Regions from separate parts of the Ensifer sp. LBL genome, predicted to be linked through region 1. Evidence: riboswitches for the same ligand, from Rfam matches in the RefSeq annotation. Region 1 holds a riboswitch; each other region holds the start of a gene.
The links. Region 1 has a riboswitch for thiamine pyrophosphate ahead of thiD (bifunctional hydroxymethylpyrimidine kinase/phosphomethylpyrimidine kinase). Riboswitches for the same ligand answer to the same signal wherever they lie in the genome.
Positions count from the first base shown of each region.

Region 2: it holds a riboswitch for thiamine pyrophosphate, as region 1 does, so the genes downstream of both, thiO (glycine oxidase ThiO) here and thiD (bifunctional hydroxymethylpyrimidine kinase/phosphomethylpyrimidine kinase) in region 1, are expected to answer to the same signal.
Region 3: it holds a riboswitch for thiamine pyrophosphate, as region 1 does, so the genes downstream of both, thiB (thiamine ABC transporter substrate binding subunit) here and thiD (bifunctional hydroxymethylpyrimidine kinase/phosphomethylpyrimidine kinase) in region 1, are expected to answer to the same signal.

Region 1 covers NZ_JBNDJY010000010.1:94,088-98,141, forward strand. The annotation lists gene OKW20_RS29950 (hypothetical protein) at 1-655, shown strand, start outside; gene OKW20_RS29955 (glycosyltransferase family 4 protein) at 652-1,953, shown strand; gene thiD (bifunctional hydroxymethylpyrimidine kinase/phosphomethylpyrimidine kinase) at 1,977-2,852, opposite strand; TPP riboswitch at 2,970-3,073, opposite strand.
Region 2 covers NZ_JBNDJY010000002.1:356,094-360,147, forward strand. The annotation lists gene OKW20_RS08905 (8-amino-7-oxononanoate synthase) at 1-245, opposite strand, end outside; gene bioB (biotin synthase BioB) at 242-1,258, opposite strand; TPP riboswitch at 1,682-1,801, shown strand; gene thiO (glycine oxidase ThiO) at 1,965-2,936, shown strand; gene thiS (sulfur carrier protein ThiS) at 2,933-3,130, shown strand; gene OKW20_RS08925 (thiazole synthase) at 3,134-3,907, shown strand; gene OKW20_RS08930 (thiamine phosphate synthase) at 3,904-4,054, shown strand, end outside.
Region 3 covers NZ_JBNDJY010000006.1:198,116-202,169, forward strand. The annotation lists gene thiB (thiamine ABC transporter substrate binding subunit) at 1-1,008, opposite strand, end outside; TPP riboswitch at 1,060-1,178, opposite strand; gene OKW20_RS24000 (GNAT family N-acetyltransferase) at 1,312-1,797, shown strand; gene OKW20_RS24005 (thiamine diphosphokinase) at 1,882-2,532, shown strand; gene OKW20_RS24010 (ABC-F family ATP-binding cassette domain-containing protein) at 2,536-4,054, shown strand, end outside.

The sequences.
Region 1 (4,054 bases):
AGTCCACATCCGTCAACTCGTGGAATTCTATCGCTTGCCGCTGCGGCTCGTCTCCGTCGAGGGAGCCGGCGATGCATGCGACCTGGCGCAAGCGGCCGCCGAAAGCGTGAACGGCGACGCGGTCGTTCTGCTTTCCGCGTCGCTGACGCCAGCCAATGCCGGGTGGTACCGGGCACTCGTTGCCGCCTACGAAGCAAAGACGGGAAGCATCATCTCGCCGACCCTTGCCTACGAGGATCACTCGATCCGCTGGGCCGGCAGCACGTCGCTCGATCGTCCCGACCACCTGCAATCGAGCCGATACGCCGGCTATCCCGTCGGCGCCGTCAATCGTCTGAAGCTGACGAAGGTTGCATCCGCATCGCTCGATTGCTGCATCCTGCCGCGCGAAGCGCTGATGGAGGACGCAGGACTGTCGCCGACCTATCTCGGCGCAGCGCTGAAGGGCCTCGATCTCGCCCTTCGCCTCAGCGGAAAGGGCTACGAAGCCTACTGGCTTCCTTCCCTGCAGATGGTCGGATCGGACGAGGTGCCCGCAGCGGGCTCTGCCGCCACCGCCCGGTTCGTGGAGCGTGTCGACCGGACGCTCTTCCGCGCCCGATGGATGCCCGCCTCCGAAACCGCCCAAACATTCTTTGAGGAGACTGACGCATGAGCGAAAAACTCCGCGTACTTGTGGTTTCCCATGGCCACCCGACCCACTCGCTCGGAGGTGCGGAAATCGCTTCGCATGGTCTTCACAAGGCGCTGAATGGCCTGTCGGGTGTGGAATCGATCTACCTCGCCCGCGTCGGCAATCCGGTTCCGCGCCATGGCGCCTCCGCGCTGATGAGCCTGCGTCTCGCCATGGACGAAGTGCTCTACCACGCCGAAGACTTCGACCACTTCTTCCTGTCGAACGGCGATACGGAAGCGATCCGCCGCGACCTCTTGCGCTTCGTCGGCGACATCAAGCCTGATGTCGTTCACTTCCATCATATCCTCGGCTTCGGCCTGGAAGCGCTCTACGCCGTTCGTGATGCCCTGCCCAATGCGCGCATCGTCGTGACGTTCCACGAGTATCTGCCGATCTGCCACAATCACGGGCAAATGGTGAAACGCCTTTCGGGCCAGCTTTGCAACGGCGCCTCACCGATCAGTTGTCACACGTGCTTCCCCGAAATCCCGGTGTCGCGCTTCGTTCGCCGCGAACAGTTCGTGCGCGGCATGCTCAATCTCGCCGATGCCTTTATCGCGCCGAGTGCCTTTCTCGCCAATCGCTATGTCGAGTGGGGGCTCGAAGCCGCAAAGATCTTCGTCATCGAGAACGGCATCGTCATGGGCGACAAGGCGCCGGCCCGTGAACTGCCGTCGCCGACGGCCCGGCGCAATCGCTTCGCCTATTTCGGACAGATGACGCCGTTCAAGGGCGTTCACGTGTTGATCGACGCCGTATCACGGGTGCCCGACGACATCTGGGGCGATGATTCCTCGCTGATGATCTTCGGCGGCAACCTCGAGCGTCAGCCGAAGGACTATCAGGAGAAAGTGGCGAAACTGATCGAGGACGCCGGTCGCCGCGTCCGCTTCTACGGCGCCTACCAGAACCAGGACATGCCGCGACTGATGCGCTCGGTCGACTGGGTGGTGATGCCCTCCGTCTGGTGGGAAAATTCGCCCGTCGTCATCCAGGAAGCGCTTCATCACGGCCGGCCGATCATTTGCTCCGACATCGGCGGCATGGCCGAGAAGGTTCGCGACCGGCTGGACGGCTATCACTTCCGCGCCGGCAGCGCCCAGGATCTGGCCGACCGCCTGATCGACGTGTTGGGCGCGCCGCGGGCGTGGGACAATCTGCGGGCAACGCTGCGGCGACCGACGAGCCATGTCGATTGCGCGCGGGAGCATGTCGCGCTCTACCGCAAAATGCTCAAGGGCGAGCAACCGGCTGCGCCGAGTGCCGCAGTCGCCTGAGATAGGCCCGGAGCCCACACTGCTCAGCCAGATCGCCAAGCACGACCAAGAGCGCCCTGGGCTTCGGCTACGTTCGAAGCCTCGGCGCCCGACTCTTTGTCGTTGCCCCACCAATGATGAAAGTGATGCACCGGCCCATGCCCCTGGCCGATGGTCAGGCCATCGGCCGCCACCAGCGCGTCATGCAAATAGGCTTTGGCTGCCACAACCGCATCGTCAATCGGCATACCCTTGGCAAGCCCCGCGGCGATTGCTGCCGAGAGTGTGCACCCGGTGCCATGATCATTCCTGGTTTCGATCCGCGGCCGCGACAGGTTGAGGACATCCTCCCCGCTATAGAAAATATCGATCGCGTCCTTGCCCTTGGCATGTCCGCCCTTCATCAGCACCGAACGCGCACCGAGCTTCAGAAGCATCTCTGCCTGACGCGCGACCTCCGCTTCGGTTTCGGCGATTGGGCCTCCGGTCAACAGCGCCGCCTCGGGCAGGTTCGGTGTCAGAATGAGCGCCAGCGGCAGCAACTCCTCCTTGAGCGTCGCGATCGCGTCCGGCTGCATCAAATGATCGCCGGAGGTTGCCACCATCACCGGGTCGATGACAGCCAGCCGGTCGTAGCGCTTCAGACCAGCCGCGATCACCGCGATCGTCTCGCGCCGCGAGACCATGCCTATTTTCACCGCTCCAACGGCGAGATCCGAAAACACCGCGTCGACCTGGGCCGCAACGACAGTCGGGGAGATATCTTCAACCGCAGAAACCCCACGGGTATTCTGCGCCGTGACCGCAGTGATCACGCTTGCGCCATAAACGCCGAGCGCAGAGAACGTCTTCAGATCCGCCTGGATGCCGGCGCCGCCGCCGGAATCCGAGCCTGCGATGGTGACGGCGATCGCGGTCATAGCCCCACCTGCTTGAGGCCTGAGCCTTTTCGGTTTGAGTCAAGGACAGACACGAGCAAAGCGACCTCCCGGAAATGGACGGAGATCCGGTCGACAAGCGCAAAGACGGCTGGTGAGCAGAAGGGCCCTCGCCGTTCCTACGCCGGTATGATCCGGATCAGGTTCAAGGGTCTGGCTCACCGCCATCTCAGCGCAGTCACTGCGCGCCCCTCGGCAAGAGGGATGCTAGGGGAGCATGGGCGGGGGTGTCAATTGCTTGGGTTCGGGGCGCGATATCCAACCGCGACCGGGGCCGGGCGACACTCGGCATAAAAATCAGCGCGATCGGTTCACGCTTCAGTCCGTCGGCGCCTTTCCGAGAGGAAATATGGGAGAGCTATCAACGCCGCTCAAGTTTCCTCGAAAGCTGGGAGTGCGTCCCTGATCGCGTCTTTGCGTAAAGGCGTACTCTAAATGCGGAGCGCACTCCCTAGATGCCGACGTAGGCGGCATCAATGTGTGACATTTTTTGGTGATCGTCCTCCGGGCTTCCATCGTGGCGAGTAGGCTCGCGGCGTGATCGGGGCTTTGGAGCGAACGAGCTTTGTAGACGATATCTTACTCCCGACGTTCGCGAATCAGTGCCGTCTTCATCCAATCGTCGAGTATCCCCTCGGTGTGCCGACGATCGCTTCAAAAGCGACCAGCTAGTATCAAAGCACAGCGGCAGGTTCTGGGCACAACAAAACGTGCCCAGATACGTGGCTATTCTTAGCGCCATAGAGAGCAGCTAGTCGGTCCCCGGCGGTATCGGCTCGCCCGTGAAAGGACATGGATCGCAGCGAAATCGACCTGTGCCTGGACGGAGCATCAAACCGGACTTCAAATCGTTGTCTGGCCGTTAGCTGCCCGTCGATCAGGAAATCTTACACCGCTGCGTAGCCACCGGGTCTCACTGTGGGTCATAGGAGCGAGCCTCCTGGCCACGCTTTGTATATCTGCGAACAGTCTTACGGTCGATGCCAGCTTGCTCGGCGATCGACGACACCGGCATTCCAGGATCTTGATCAGAAATCCCTCTCCCGGCCATCGGACGGAGTATCGGTGACAGCGCGCCCCGGTTTTCCGAGGCGCGCCTCGAAACCGGCTACAATGAGCAAATCAAGGAGGGTTCAGGACACTACTGTTCCGCTACAACTGAGCTCCTCGAGCCTCAGCCCTCC
Region 2 (4,054 bases), on a different contig from region 1:
TCCGTCTCCAGCGCCTGGTGTTCTTCGTGATTGCCGCGCAACAGCCGTGAGCCGCCGGAGCCGACAGGCACGCCGCGCGCGATGGCGGCCGTTATCGCCGCCTTCAGCCGCGGCGAGGCGGCGAGCGCCAGATAGTCGTTCGAGGTGAAATCCACTCCGCCGGCGGGGGCAAGAGCGCGCCGGCGGCCCCTGTGTTCGAGGCTCTCCAGCGTCTTCTCATGGCGCGCAAAAAGACCCGCGGTCATTCCGCCGCGTCCTGCCTTGCCGGCGGAGCCATCGGCTTCAGCCCCAGCCGCCGGAAGAGCGCTGCATCGTGGTCCTCGCCGGGATTGTCGGCGGTCAGCAGAGTTTCGCCGACGAAAATAGAATTGGCGCCGGCGAAGAAACAGAGCGCCTGCGTCTCGTCGCTCATGTCGGTGCGTCCGGCCGAAAGCCGGACATGCGATTGCGGCATCAGGATGCGGGCAAGCGCGATGGTGCGGACGAAATCGATCGGATCGACGGGTGCTGCATCGGCCAGCTTCGAGCCCGGGATCGGGATCAGCATGTTGATCGGCACGCTCTCGGGCGGCTCGGCCAGGTTGGCGAGGGTCACCAGCATCGAGATCCGGTCGTCGGCCGTCTCGCCCATGCCGAGGATGCCGCCGGCGCAGACCTTGATGCCGGCGTCGCGGACATTGGCCAGCGTCTCCAGCCGGTCGGCAAAGCTGCGAGTGGTGATGATCTCGCTATAGAAGCGTTCGGACGTATCGACATTGTGGTTGTAGTAATCGAGCCCAGCCTCGGCAAGCCGCGCAGACTGGGCCGGCGTCAGCATGCCAAGCGTCATGCAGGTTTCCATGCCGAGCGCGCGTACACCCTCGACCATGGCGACGATGGCATCCATGTCGCGGTCCTTCGGGCTGCGCCACGCGGCCCCCATGCAATAGCGGGTCGCGCCGCTGTCGCGCGCCTTTCGCGCCTCGGCAAGCACACGCTCGACCTCCATCAGCTTCGATGCCTTGAGCCCGGTCGGGTAGTGGGCAGACTGGCTGCAGTAGCCGCAATCCTCGGCGCAGCCGCCGGTCTTGATCGAGAGCAGCCGGCTCATCTGAATGGCGGTGGGATCGAACTGCGCACGGTGGACCGTGTGGGCGCGGTAGAGCAGATCGTTGAACGGCAGATTATAGATTTTCTCCGCTTCCGCCTGGGTCCAGCGGGATTGGGCGGTGTCGCCCGGGATAAAATCAGCACCAGTCGGTCGGTTTTCGTCCAGCATTTCAGCTCGTCCTCCAGGTCTTCACGATCGCAAAATAGATAGAATCCAATATTATCTATAATTTTGTCGGACACGAAAATTGACAAGCACCCAAGGGAAGAAATGTTTACATGACATACTCTTCTGGTTGTATTTTGGGATCGCATGAGGATCCGGACGCCGTCGGCACCGGTCGAGAGCCGACAATCAATCACTCGCGCGTCAGCGCCGAAGTCTCGCGCACGCCGCCAACAAAACCACTACGAGTCCGGACTTTTCCGGTATTCCAAGCTTCACTCCGGTCGGCCCGCCCCCTTCCTTCCATCGCGCCACCGACGCCTGCGCTTTCTCGCCGCAAAATTATAGATAATTTTTTCGTCAGTCAGATCACGGTCAGCACGAATGCTGGCTCTTGACAAAAACGGCCCCGAGCGGTCAGCTTGGAGCATTCACCAGGGGTGTCCCGCCAAGGGGCTGAGATTCTGCTATGCGGTTGCGCGGTGCAGTGACCCGTTGAACCTGATCCAGTTCATACTGGCGTAGGGACGGTGCAGATTCGCTGCCGCAAACGTCGCGCTCACGTGACGGATCAATCGGCAGGGCGTCCTTCCCCTCCCCCGCTCGTGAACTGGGTCTCCACCTTTGGAGCCTCGGCATGCACACCGCCAACACCATCCAGCTTCGTTGCCTACGACGGCCCGTTCGCGCCACACGGGAGCGCTGAGCGATGCGGGTCCTCGTCAAAGGTGCCGGCGTCGCAGGGCTCTGTCTGGCCCATGAACTCAGCGCCCGCGGTGTCGCGGTGACGGTCGTCGAGCAAGAGCCAGGCTTTGCCGGCGCGGCCTCCTGGTTTGCCGGCGGCATGCTGGCGCCCTGGTGCGAGCGCGAAAGCGCCGAAGAGGCGGTGCTGACGAAGGGCATCGGCGCCATCGACTGGTGGGACGACGTCCTGCCAGGCGAAGTTTCCCGCAACGGCACGCTGGTCGTCGCCCCGCCACGGGACGCCGGCGAACTCAGGCGCTTCGCCTCGCGCACCTCCGGGTTCGAATGGCTCGACACCGCGGCGATCGAACGGCTGGAACCGGCACTTTCCGGGCGCTTCCGCGAGGCCTTGTTCTTTCCGGGCGAGGCGCATCTCGACCCGCGCCGGGCGCTCGCCCGGCTGCGGCAGAAGCTTGTCGATCGCGGCATCGCCTTCGTCGCCGAGGCGAGCGACAACGGACACCACGATCTCGTCGCCGACTGCACCGGTGCGGCACGCATCGGCGACACGCCCGGCCTGCGCGGCGTGCGCGGCGAAATGCTCTACCTTGAGACAAGCGACGTGGAGCTGTCGCGGCCCGTCAGGCTCGTTCATCCGCGCATCCCGCTCTACATCGTGCCGCGCGGCGGCGGCCTCTTCATGTGCGGGGCGACGATGATCGAGACGGATGACGGCGGACCGATCACCGCCCGTTCCCTCATGGAACTGCTGAACGCCGCCTATGCGCTGCATCCGGCCTTCGGCGAAGCGCGCCTCGTCGAAACCGGCGCCGGCGTCCGCCCCGCCTTCGCCAACAACCTGCCGCGCGCCCTGCGCGCCGGGCAGACCATCACGATCAACGGACTTTACCGCCACGGCTTCCTGCTTTCGCCGGCCGTGGCGGCGGAAGCAGCCGACCTTGCCCTTGCGCGGGACCTGAAGGGAGATGCCGCATGAGACTGACCGTCAATGGCGAGGATCACGACCTCGCCGTCGCCACCCTCGCCGAGCTTCTGACCGTGCTCGATTTCGAGGGCGACTGGCTCGCCACCGCCGTCAACGGCGAACTGGTGCACCGAGCCGACCGTTCGGGTCACGCGCTTTGCGACCGGGACCGCATCGAAATTCTCTCGCCGATGAAAGGAGGCTGAGACATGCTGACGCTTTATGGACAGGACCTGCGCTCGAGACTGCTTCTCGGCACCGCCCGCTATCCCTCCCCCGCCGTGCTCGAAGATGCGGTGCGATCCTCGGGCACCGAAATCGTCACGGTTTCGCTTCGGCGCGAAACTGCCGGGGGCCGCCAGGGCGGCGCGTTCTTCGAACTGATCCGGGCGCTCGGGGTGCACATGCTGCCGAACACCGCCGGCTGCCATTCGGTGTCCGAGGCGGTGCTGACGGCCAAGATGGCACGCGAGGTTTTCGGCACCAATTGGCTGAAGCTCGAAGTGATCGGCCACCACGACACGCTGCAGCCCGATGTCTTCGGGCTGGTCGAGGCGGCGCGCATCCTCTCGGCCGAAGGGTTCGAGGTCTTTCCCTACACCACGGATGATCTGGTGGTTGCCGAGCGGCTCGTCGAAGCCGGCTGCAAGGTGCTGATGCCCTGGTGCGCGCCGATCGGCAGCGCCATGGGGCCGCAGAACATCCAGGCGCTCCGGGCAATGCGGGCGAACTTTCCCGATGTGCCGCTGATCGTCGATGCCGGCATCGGCCGGCCCTCGCACGCAACGACGGTGATGGAACTCGGCTTCGACGCCGTCCTGCTCAACACGGCCGTCGCCGGCGCCGCCAGGCCCGCGCTGATGGCCTCGGCATTTGCGGGCGCGATCGATGCCGGGCGGCAGGCCTTCGAGGCGGGCATGCTCGAACCGCGCGATTTTGCCGTCCCTTCCACCCCCGTCATCGGAAAGGCGGTGTTTGCGTGAAACTCGACCCCTTCTACCTTATCGTCGACAGCGCGGCCTGGATCGAGCGGCTGGTGCCGCTCGGCGTGAAGCTGGTACAGCTGCGCGTCAAGGATCGTCCGGAAGCGGAGATCCGCCGCGAGATCCGCGCGGCCAAGGCTGTTTGCG
Region 3 (4,054 bases), on a different contig from region 1:
GAGCCATTCGTCGATCCAGGCCTTGCGGTTCTTGGCGACTTCCTCCGAGGGCAGGAGGAAGGTGTTATCCGGCTTGACCAGCTTGTTGAAGGCGTCCGGCAGAGGCTCCTTGGTGGCTGCGACCGGCATCATCCAGTTGGTCGTCGGGATGATCGACTGGAAGTCCGGACCGGTCATGAAGGCGAGGAACTGCTTTGCCAGTTCCGGCTCCTTGGCGTTCTTGGTCATGCCGGCGACTTCGATCTGGATGTAGTGGCCTTCGGAGAAGGCAGCCGCCTGATAGCGCTCGGTGTTTTCCGCGACCATGTGGTAGGCCGGCGACGTGGTGTAGGAGAGCACCATCGGCGCCTCGCCCTTGGTGAAGAGGCCATAGGCTTCCGACCAGCCGGGAGTGACGGTCAGGACGCGGTCCTTCAGCTTCGCCCAGGCAGCACCCGCCTCGTCGCCATAGACGGCCTTGACCCAGAGCAGGAGGCCGAGGCCCGGCGTCGAGGTGCGCGGGTCCTCGACGACGATCTTCTGCGACGGGTCGCCTTCGACCAGTTCCTTCAGGCTCTTCGGTGGCGTCTTCAGCGTCTCGGTGTCGTAGACGACGGCAAAGTGGCCGTAGTCATAGGGCAGGAAGGTGTCGTCGGAGAAGTTCCCGGGCACGGTGACGCCGGTTGCCTCGATGCCGTGCGGCGCGAAGAAGCCCGTTTCCTTGGCTTCCGCAACCAGGTTGGTGTCGAGGCCGAGCACGATGTCGGCCTTGGAAGCCTCGCCTTCGAGCTTCAGGCGGGTGAGCAGCTCGACGCCGTCGGCGACGCCGACATAGTTGACCTTGCACTCGCAGGTCTTCTCGAAGGCTTCTGCAACCTTGGCGCCCGGTCCCCATTCGGTGATGAAACTCTCATAGGTATAGACCGTCAGCGTCTTGTCGGCGGCGATCGCGACGCCGGAAAAAACGAGGCTTGCGGTGGCCGCAAGGGCTAGCCGGCTAAAGAATGTGAGCTGCGATGAATTGGACATGGCGAGGACCTCTCTCCCAAAGTTCGTTGTTGCATGGGAAAAGGGCGTATCGATCCGATCGCGTCTAATCCCTCCGCCGGTATGAGCCGGATCAGGTTCCGCGGGTTGGCGTTTTGACGCCTCTCAGCCTCCGGCCGCTGTGCGGTCGGGAGGCACCCCGTTAGAGCGGCAAGAGATTTACCGCTGCCAAGGCCCCAAGGCAAGCGATGTTTGCGGGGAAGCAAGGGCGGCTGGCCGGCACGACGGCGCGTGTTTGCGTAAGCCGCCAACTGCGCTACACAACGGCAGCGAGGAGGAAATGTCATGCCCGATATGCTCGTTCGACTTTATGCCCTGCCGGCTGAGCCTCAGTCGAAGCTTGGTCCTGACATCAGCATTCGCCGCGCCATGGCGCCGGAGCGCCGCCTTGTCGTGTCCTGGATCGAAAAGACCTTTGGCGCCGGATGGGCTGGCGAGGCGGAAGCCGCCTTTTCCTCGACCCCGACGCGTATGCATGTCGCAGTCCATGAGGAAAAGATCGTCGGCTTTTCCTGCCACGACGTGACGGCGCTCGGCTTCTTCGGTCCGACCGGTGTCGACGAAGGCATGCGCGGACAGGGGATCGGCGAGGCGCTGCTGCTTGCAAGCCTGACGGCCATGCGCGAGGCCGGCTACGGCTACGCGATTATCGGCGGTGTCGGGCCGGCGAAGTTCTACGAGCGGGTGGCCGGGGCCGTCGAGATTCCGGATTCGACCCCCGGCGTTTATGCCGGCATGCTGTTCCCCGATCCGGTGCCCGAGGGGCATTGACGGTCTGACCAAAATCTTAAGAACCGGTCGCCCGACGGTTTTCTTCGTTTTCCTTCGGCGGTCCTTTGCGCTATGGGCTTTGCCATGGCTCGATCGACCTTCACCATTCTGCTTGGCGGCGCCCTTTCGCTGACCGACCGGCTGGCTCACCAGCTGGCCGCAAGTCGCTTCATCGCGGCTGATGGCGGCATGCGCCATGCGCGGCTGCTCGGCATCGTGCCCGATGTCTGGGTCGGTGATTTCGACTCGACCGAGGAAGCCCTTCTTGCGGACTACGCCTCGGTTCCGCGCGAGCCCTATCCGGCGGCAAAGGCCGCGACGGACGGTGAGATCGCGGTCGAGGCGGCGCTGTCGCGCGGGGCCGATCGCCTGATCTTCGCCGGCGCGCTCGGCGGCACCCGCAGTGATCATGCGTTCATGCATCTGCTTCATGCCGTCGCCCTTGCCGAGCGTGGGCTTTCGGTGTTGATGACGTCGGGCGAGGAAGAGGCCTATCCGCTGCTGGCCGGCTCGCTCGAAGTCGACCTGCCCAAGGGCTGCCTCTTCTCGGTCCTCGGGTTGACCGAGCTGACCGGTCTTTCGATCGTCAATGCGCGTTATCCGCTCGACGATTTCACCCTGCCGTTCGGCTCGTCCCGAACCGTTTCCAACGTTGCGGAGGGTCACCTTCGCTTCACTCTCAAGAGCGGCCGTGCCCTCGTGCTTGCCCGCCCCTATGACCTTTCCGGAGCCTGAGCCTTGGCGCCTCCCATTCTGAAACTCGACGATATCTTCCTCACCTTTGGCGGCACGCCGCTGCTTGCCGGCGCCAATTTTCAAGTGGAGCCGGGCGACAAGATCTGCCTGGTCGGCCGCAACGGCTCGGGCAAATCGACGCTGATGAAGATCGCCGCGGGCCTTGCAGAGGCGCAGTCGGGCGAAGTGTTCCGCCATCCCTCGGCAACCATCCGCTATCTGCACCAGGCGCCGGATTTCGACGGTTACGACACGGTGCAGGCCTATGCCGAGGCGGGCCTCGGCCCGAGCGACGATCCCTATCGCGTCGCCTATCTGCTGCAGCATCTGGGGCTGACCGGCGAAGAGGATCCCAAGCGCCTTTCCGGCGGCGAAGCGCGTCGCGCAGCACTTGCCCGCGTCATGGCGCCGGAGCCGGACATCCTTTTGCTCGACGAGCCGACCAACCATCTCGATCTGCCGACGATCGAATGGCTGGAAGACGAACTGATCCGCAGCCGCTCGGCGCTGGTGCTGATCTCGCACGACCGGCGCTTCCTGGAAAAGGTCTCGACCGCCACCGTCTGGCTCGACCGTGGTCAGTCCCGTCGCCTCGACCGTGGCTTTGCCCATTTCGAGGCCTGGCGCGACGAGGTGCTGGAGGCCGAGGAGCTGGAGCAGCACAAGCTCGGCAAGGCGATTGAGCGCGAGGAACATTGGCTGCGCTACGGCGTGACCGCGCGGCGCAAGCGCAACATGCGCCGCCTCGGCGAGCTGCAGACCATGCGGGCGACCTATCGCGGCCACAAGGGGCCGCAGGGCACCGTGCAGGCGACTGCCGCCGACGCCAAGGAATCCGGCAAGCTGGTGATCGAGGCCGAGAAGATCACCAAGGCCTATGGCGAGCGCACAATCGTCGCGCCGTTCTCGATCCGCGTGCACCGCGGCGACCGCATCGGTCTCGTCGGCCCGAACGGTGCCGGCAAGACGACGCTCCTGAAGATACTGACCGGACAGATCGAGCCGGACACGGGCACGGTCAAGCTCGGCACAAATCTGGAAATCGCGACGCTCGACCAGAAGCGCGAAGACCTCAATCTCGACGATACGCTGGCGCACTACCTGACGGACGGGCGCGGCGACAACCTGCTGGTCAATGGCGAGCAGCGCCACGTTACCGGCTACATGAAGGACTTCTTGTTCCAGCCGGAGCAGGCGCGCACCCCGATCCGTGAGCTTTCGGGCGGCGAGCGCGCAAGGCTGATGCTGGCGCGCATTCTCGCGCGGGCGACGAACCTTCTGATCCTCGACGAGCCGACCAACGATCTCGACATCGAGACGCTCGACCTGCTGCAGGAGATCGTTGCCGGCTTTGCCGGAACGGTGATCCTCGTCAGCCACGACCGCGACTTCCTCGACCGCACCGTCACCTCGACGATCGCACCAGCCAATCCGGAGGCGCCGGATGGGCGCTGGATCGAGTATGCCGGCGGCTATTCCGACATGATGGCGCAGCGCAAGGGCGCGATCGAGGAGAAGCGCA